Linked DNA regions of Victivallis sp. Marseille-Q1083. The protein of the gene in region 1 interacts with the protein of each later gene in a pairwise test. Links are inferred from orthologs where the notes say so. Each region holds a gene or a part of one and is shown on either strand. Other genes may lie near its edges.

Region 1 (4,570 bases):
CGAGTTGCTTGCCGATCAGAAAGTGGAGCTGAAATCGCTGGCCGATTATCCGAATTTTCCGGAAGTGGAGGAGGATGGCGCGACGTTCCGGGAGAATGCCGCCAAAAAGGCGTTGAGCGCCTGTATTTATTGCGACGTGCCGGCTTTTGCCGACGATTCCGGACTGGTCGTCGACGCGCTGAACGGCGAACCGGGGATTTATTCCGCCCGATATGCGCCGACCGAGGCGGAGCGAATTGCCAAAGTCTTGCAGAAGCTGGCGGGCCAGACCAACCGGAAGGCCCGTTTCGTCTGCGCCATCGCCATCGCCGCCAACGGCGAAGTGATCGAGACGTTTGAGGGCGTGGTCGAAGGGTCGATCATCGAGGCGCCGCGCGGCGCGAACGGTTTCGGTTACGATCCGATTTTCGTGCCGGACGGCTATACGCAGACTTTTGCCGAAATGCCGGCGGAGTTGAAAAATAAGATCAGCCACCGGGCGAAGGCGTTTGCCAGGGCGTTGGAATTCGTCGAGGACGAAATGTCCGTGCTGGATGACGATTTTTGAGCGCGGGAGGAAATTGACATGGCATCGGATTTTGTTCATCTGCATCTGCATACCCATTACAGCCTGCTGGACGGCGCCTGTACGGTCAAGGGCCTGATCGAGCAGGCGAAGCTCTACGACATGCCGGCGGTGGCGATGACCGACCACGGCTATATGGGCGGCACCCAGGATATGTACCAGAATTTCACCAAGGCCGGCCTGAAACCGATCATCGGCTGCGAAGCCTATGTTTCGCCGACGACCCGGTTCGACCGCAATCCGTCCAATCCGCGCATCCGCGGCTATCACCTGGTGCTGCTGGCCAAAAATATGGACGGTTATCACAGCTTGTGCAAGCTGCTGAGTGAGGCTTATATCAACGGCATGTATTACAAGCCGCGGATCGACAAGGAGATTTTGCAGCAGTACCACGAAGGGCTGATCGCCCTGTCCGCCTGCATCGGCGGCGAGGTGCCGTCGGCGGTCCTGAATGACGATATGGCCGAAGCCGAGCGGCTGATCGGCGAATATTGCGAGATCATGGGACGGGACAATTTTTACCTTGAATTGATGGATCACGGCATGCCGGAGGAGCGCAAGGTCAACCGTGCGCTGGTGGAATTCAGCAGGAAACTCGACCTGCCGCTGGTGGCGACCAACGACGTTCATTATCTGAAAAAAGAGCACGCCAAGGCGCATGAGATCATGCTCTGCATCCAGACGCAGGCGAAACTGGACGATCCGAAGCATTTCCGTTTTTCGGCGCCGGAGTTCTATTTCAAGAGTCCGGAGGAGATGATGGCGCTGTTCAAAGAGTTGCCGGAAGCGATCACCAACACGCGGGCCGTCGCCGAACGCTGCGAAATCGAGTTCAAATATGCGCCGCACGTCAACCATTATCCGGTGTTCAATATTCCCGATCCGGCCGTTTCCGAGAAGGAATACCTGCGCAACTTCTGTATCGAAGGCATCAAACAGCGTTACGGATTCGATCCGCGTTCGGAGAACCTGACCGATTTCCAGAAGACCGTCGTTGAACGGATGGATTATGAACTCAATATCATCGACGGCTCGAAATACTGCTCTTACTTTCTGGTGGTCAGCGACTTCATCCGGTATGCGAAATCGCAGGACATCCCGGTCGGACCCGGCCGCGGCAGCGGCGCCGGCAGCCTGGTGGCGTATGCGACCGGCATCACCGATATCGAGCCGCTGCGGTTCAATCTGCTGTTCGAGCGTTTCCTGAACCCGGAGCGCGTCAGCCCGCCGGACTTCGACATCGACTTCTGCGAACAGCGCCGCGGCGAAGTGATCGATTATGTGCGCAACAAATACGGTCATGACAGCGTGGCGCAGATCTGCACCTACGGCACCTTGAAAGCCAAGGCGGTGATCAAGGATGTCGCCCGGGTGCTCGGACATGATTTCGAACATGGCGACCGGATCACCAAATTGATTCCGGCTGATCCGAAGATGACGCTGGCCAAGGCCCGCAAGGAGTCCAAGGAGCTCAACGAACTCATCGAGAAAGAGGATTGGGTCAAGGAAATTTTCAGCTATGCCGAGGTGCTCGAAGGGATCAACCGGCAGTTGGGCATCCACGCCGCCGGCGTGATTATCGGCGACCAGCGGCTGGACAATTTGGTGCCGCTGGCGCGCGGCGCCAAAAATGAAATCATCACCGAATTTCCGAGCGTGCCCTGTGAAGAGCTCGGTTTGCTGAAGATGGACTTCCTCGGCCTGCGGACGCTGACCATCATTCACAATGCGGTCAACCTGATCAGGAAATCGCGCGGCTTTCATCTGGATATCTCCAATATTCCGCTCGACGATCCGAAAACCTACGAGTTGCTGAACCGGGGCGACACCGTCGCGGTGTTCCAGTTGGAATCCACCGGCATGCAGAATCTCTGCCGCCAGTTCGGCGTGGAGACCATCGAGCATATCATCGCGTTGCTGGCGATCTACCGGCCGGGGCCGATGCAGTTCATCCCGCAATTCATCGCCCGCAAACGCGGCGATGAGGAGATCGTCTACGAAAATCCGAAGATGGAGCCGTTGCTGAAGGAAACCTACGGCATCATGCTCTATCAGGAGCAGATTATGCAGGTGGTGCAGGTGCTGGCCGGATTTTCGCTGGGCGGCGCCGATATCCTGCGGCGGGCGATCGGCAAGAAGAAGGCCGACGTGCTGGCGCAGCAGAAAGCAAAATTCGTCGCCGGCTGCGCCGAACACAGCGGCATCAACGAAGCGGTGGCCAATGCGATCTGGGATAAAATCGAGATGTTTGCCGGCTACGGCTTCAATAAATCGCACAGCGCCGCTTACGCGATCGTCGCTTATCGGACCGCTTACCTGAAAGCCAATTATCCGGTGGAATTCATGGCGGCTATGCTCACCAGCGAGCTGGACAACGCCGAAGAGATCGCGTTCCTGATCAACGCCTGCCGGGAGATGCACATCAAAGTGCTGCCGCCGGACGTCAACGCCAGCGATATCAGCTTCGGCGTTTCCAACGGTTCGATCGTTTTCGGGCTCGGGGCGATCAAAGGGGTCGGCGAGGCGGCGGCCGGCCGGATTATCGAGGCGCGCGAGAGCGAAGGCGCTTTCAAGGATTTCACCGATTTTTGCGAACGCTGCGGCGATGCGCTGAACTCCCGGATGATCGAACATCTGACCCGGGCGGGAGCGTTCGATTCGCTCGGTCTGCGCCGGTCGCAGATTCTGGCGATCGCCGAACCGACGATGAGTTATGCGGCCGGCCGGATCAAGGACCGCCAGAGCGGGCAGGGGTCGCTGTTCGACCTGCTCGACGACGGCGACAAGGCGGAAATCTGCACGATTCCGGTGCCGGATATTCCGGAGTTTGATCCGGACGAGATTTTGAAAAGCGAAAAGGAATTGCTCGGATTTTATGTGACCGGTCACCCGTTGGCGCGCTATGCGGAGTTGATCAACACGATGTCGACGTTGAAACTGCGCAACCTCGACCAGTTGGGCGACAACGTCGGCGTGCGGATCGGCGGTATGATCAAGAGCGTGCAGAAGAAATACAGCAAGAACAACAACAAACCGTTCATGGTTTTGACGCTGGAAGACCTCGACCACAGCGCGGAATGCATGATCTATGAGCGCGGTATCGAACGACTGGAGCAATCCGGCATCGAACTGACGCCGGAGATGCCGATTTTCATCGAAGCGTTGAGCAGCCGGCGGGATGAAAGCGAAAAACCGCGGCTGATTATCGAGAATGTCGTGACGATGCAGCAGGCGCCTGAATTGTATACCGAAGAGTTGCTGCTTTATCTGTACGAAAAGAACACCGACGCCGCCTTGCTGGATCATTTGAAAGCGCTCTGTTTGGAGTATCGCGGCGAAACGCGGGTGATCCTTTGCGTCAGTTGTCCGGAACCGCAGGAGCGGGTGGTTTTCGTCGAGGTGAGGGCGTTCACGGTGCGCGTCTGCTTCGAACTGCTGGAACGCCTTACTTCGCTGCTCGGAGAGCAATGCTACAAACTGAAACCGAACAAAAAGGTGCCGGAAGCCAGGGCGCGCAATTGGACGCCGCGGCCGGTGATGCAGAATTGAGCGGACCTCCAGCGCCGGCGCCGGCTTGCAGTAGGCCGGACCGTCGAAAAGTCCGCGTATAAAACCGGGATATCGGCGGCGGCCGGAATTATGGCGCCGGCGCCAAATCCGGTTCCGGCGGCTGTTCCGGCTTGAGAATCCGCTGCCGATGTTCCAGGTCGTAGAATTCCCGGCGAAACGGCAGCGCGTATTCGCCGAGCAAATCAACCGGCAGTCCGACCGCGGCGCTGAATTTTTCTTTGTTCAACAGCAACGGCCGGCAGAAACGGTTGATGAAGCAGATCAATTTTCCCTCGTCATCAACAGTCGGCGCGCCGCCTAACAGCAGTTCGCCGTAAGCCTCGTCCGGCTGCCCGGACAGCATCAGCGCATTGGCCTTCAACAGCCGGGCCAGGGTCAACAGCTCCTGCTTTTTCACATCTTCATCCGGCAGCCGTTCGGCCCGTTTCCGCAATT
Region 2 (3,195 bases), 1.8 Mb from region 1 along the record:
CATCGGCATCATGAATATCATGCTGGCCAGCGTCTTTGAGCGGCGCAAGGAGATCGGGACGCGCCGGGCGCTCGGCGCCCAGAAATCCGATATTTTGCTGCAATTTTTAATCGAGACGGTTTTTCTGACTTCGCTGGGCGGCGTGCTCGGCATTATCGTCGGGGTTGGGATTTCACAACTCATTACCATTTACGCGGATATGCCGACGGTATATTCCTGGTGGAGTATTGTGCTGTCGCTGATTATTTCCTCGCTGGTCGGGGTGGTTTTCGGCACTTATCCGGCCTGGAAAGCGGCGCAGCAGAACCCGATTACCGTTTTGCGGGCTGAATAATCCGATTCGGATGCTATATTAAGGAAATGAAAAATGTGCCGGTTGCATTCCAAGTAAGACGGGCCGGCCGGCCAATCAATAGGAAATGAGAATATGAAAGTTTTAGTTTGCGGCGGCGCCGGCTATATCGGCAGCGCCTGTGCCGAATATCTGCTGGACCGGGATCACGAGGTGGTGGTGTTCGATTCGCTGGTGACGGGCCATGAGGATGCGGTGGATGAACGTGCCGATTTTGTCTGCGGCGACCTGGCCGACCGGGAATTGATCATCCGGCTGTGCCGGGAGGAGAAATTCGATGCGATCATGCATTTCGCCGCTTTTTCGCTGGTCGGCGAGTCGATGCAGGATCCGTCGAAATATTTCCGCAACAATCTGGCCAACGGCATCAATCTGGCCGATGCCGCCGTCGCCGGCGGAGTGAAGACGATCGTTTTTTCCAGTACGGCGGCGACCTTCGGCCAGCCGGAACGCGTTCCGATTGCCGAAGGCGACCGGCAGGAGCCGATCAACCCGTACGGTGAATCCAAGCTGTGCTTCGAGAAGGTTTTGAAGTGGTACAACCGGATTCACGGTATCAAATACGCGGCATTGCGTTATTTCAATGCCGCCGGTGCGACGGAGAAATTCGGCGAAGACCATCGGCCGGAAAGCCATCTGATCCCGTTGATCCTGCAGGTCGCCGCCGGCAAACGGGACAAGATCATGGTTTACGGCGACGATTACGACACGCCGGACGGCACTTGCGTGCGCGATTACATCCATATTCTGGACTTGGCCCAGGCGCATCTGCTGGCGCTGGACGCGCCGGAGAGCGGTCATTACAATCTGGGTACCGGCAATGGCTTGAGCGTCAAGGAGATCATCGAGGCCGCCCGTCAGGTGACCGGCCAGCCGATTCCGGTGGAGATCGCGCCGCGCCGGCCGGGGGACCCGGCGAAATTGATCGCCTGTTCGGACCGGGCGAAAGAGCTGTTGAAGTGGACTCCGCAGTACGAAGATGCCGAAGCGATCATCGCGTCGGCCTGGAAGTGGCGGCAGAAATATCCGGATGGCTACGAACGCTGAATTTCCTGTGCCGGATGGTTGCGGCGAAGCGGCCGGGGCGAAGGCGCCGCGCTGGCATTCGCTCGGGCCGTTCACGGTTTTCGACCTGGAAACGACCGGCATGAGCGCCGTTCATGACCGGATCGTCGAATTGGCGGCGGTTCGGATCGAGTTGGACGGGACGATGACGGCGTATCAGTCGTTGGTCAATCCCGGCCGGCGGATTCCGTACGGTGCGGCAGCCGTCCACCATATCACCGATGAAATGGTGGCGGCGGCGCCGGGATTCAGCGAGGTGGCCTATCGGTTCCTCGAATTGGCGGCCGGTTCGACGCTGGTGGCGCACAATGCGCGGTTCGATTTGTCGTTTCTGCAGGAGAGCCTGGCGCGTTGCGGTCTGCCGCTGTGGCAGGGGAAAACGATGGATTCGCTGCGGCTGGTGCGGCAGACTTACAAGGGATTGCCGAGCTACAGCTTGCAGAATTTGCGCCGGATTTTCAGGCTGGAAGATACGCTGGAAGGAATGCAGGCGCACCGGGCCGGGGCGGACGTCGCCTGGACGGTGCAGTTGCTCGGGAAGGTGCTGGACGAACTGCTGGTGCGCGAAGCGGCCCGGCTGGGACGGCTTTGAAGCGGAATTTCGGCTGACGGAGTGGCGGCGTCTCATGCAATTTTCAGAAGCGGCCGAATGTGGCGGGGAGTCCAGTTGAAAGAAAAGGTGGTGGCATTTTTTACCCGGCTGCTGCGGCAGGTCGGTTTCCGGCAGTACGGCGTCAACCTCCTGTGGCTGTTTGCCGAAAAATTTCTGCGGATGGCGGTCGGATTCAGCGTCGGCACCTATGTCGCCCGGCAATTGGGCACGACGGAATTCGGCGTCCTGAGCTATTCCCTGAGCTATTGTGCGATCTGGGGCGTCATGTGCGGTTTGGGATTGGAACCGGTTGTCGTACGGGAGCTGGTGCTGCGCCCGGCGGCGCGGGACCGGATTCTGGGCAGCGCCTGGCTGTTGAAGTTTGCCGCCTGGCTGCCGGCGTTTCTGATCGTCGGCATTCTGATGGCCGTTTCGAAACAGGATTGGGAGACCAAAAGCCTGATTCTGCTGTTGATGGGCGGTTATTGCAGCCAAACTCTGCTGGTGTTGGATTCCTATTTCCAGGCGAAGGTTGAGAGCCGTTATGTCGCCATTGCTCAGATGACCGCTTTGCTGGCGATGTCGGCGGTCCGGTTGTTGCTGGCTTGGAACAACTGTCCGGTCATCTGTTTCGCTGCCGCCGAGGTCGGCAATATGGTGCTGACCCAGGCCGGATATTGTTTTTTCTATTATCGCCGGGTGCGGCAGTGGTCCTGGTCCTGCCGGTGGGGAGAGATGGGTTATCTGCTCCGCCAGACCTGGCCGTTGTGGGTTGCCGCCACCGCTGGAATTAGCGCGATGCGCATCGATCAGGTGATGTTGAAAAATATGCTCGGCGATTCCGAAGTCGGCTGCTATATGGCGGCGGTCCGGCTGGTGGAAATTTTTTATTTTGTCGGCATTGCGCTCAGCGGGACCCTTTTTCCGCCGATCCTGCAAGCCAAACGGGATTCGATCGATGGTTATCAAAGGCGGTTGAAAGGTTTTTTTTCATTGCTGTTCTATCTGAATCTGGGACTGGTGCTGGGCATGGCCTGTTTGGGCCATCTGGCGATCGGCTTGTACGGGGCCGCCTATGCCGCCTCCTATCCGATTTTCATGATCTATATCTGGCGCATTCTGTTTTGCGCGATGGGAGTGGGAGGGAGCAACTATTATCTCAGTGAGAATCTGCAGCACTATTCGA

Evidence for each region. Proteins that work in one complex are often made in the same cells at the same time.
Region 2: the proteins of dnaE (region 1) and HWX74_RS01625 interact in binary tests that used the Escherichia coli proteins (3 or more experiments, as listed by UniProt). The link is inferred for Victivallis sp. Marseille-Q1083 from one-to-one orthologs.

The regions. Positions count from the first base shown.
Region 1 is NZ_CAHJXL010000001.1:2,253,626-2,258,195, forward strand. The notes cover bases 194-4,314. They hold dnaE (DNA polymerase III subunit alpha), read left to right. Parts: upstream 194-565; coding sequence 566-4,114; downstream 4,115-4,314. Other genes in these bases: rdgB (RdgB/HAM1 family non-canonical purine NTP pyrophosphatase), read left to right, coding at 194-547; HWX74_RS09190 (tetratricopeptide repeat protein), read right to left, coding at 4,203-4,314. In the rest of the region: more of rdgB, read left to right, coding at 1-193; more of HWX74_RS09190, read right to left, coding at 4,315-4,570. UniProt on the Escherichia coli protein: DNA polymerase III is a complex, multichain enzyme responsible for most of the replicative synthesis in bacteria. This DNA polymerase also exhibits 3' to 5' exonuclease activity. The alpha chain is the DNA polymerase catalytic subunit.
Region 2 is NZ_CAHJXL010000001.1:427,025-430,219, reverse strand. What follows is about bases 252-3,195. They hold HWX74_RS01625 (PolC-type DNA polymerase III), read left to right. Parts: upstream 252-1,382; coding sequence 1,383-2,009; downstream 2,010-3,195. Other genes in these bases: HWX74_RS01620 (flippase), read left to right, coding at 2,067-3,195; galE (UDP-glucose 4-epimerase GalE), read left to right, coding at 428-1,399; HWX74_RS01635 (ABC transporter permease), read left to right, coding at 252-334. Outside these bases: more of HWX74_RS01635, read left to right, coding at 1-251. UniProt on the Escherichia coli protein: DNA polymerase III is a complex, multichain enzyme responsible for most of the replicative synthesis in bacteria. The epsilon subunit contain the editing function and is a proofreading 3'-5' exonuclease.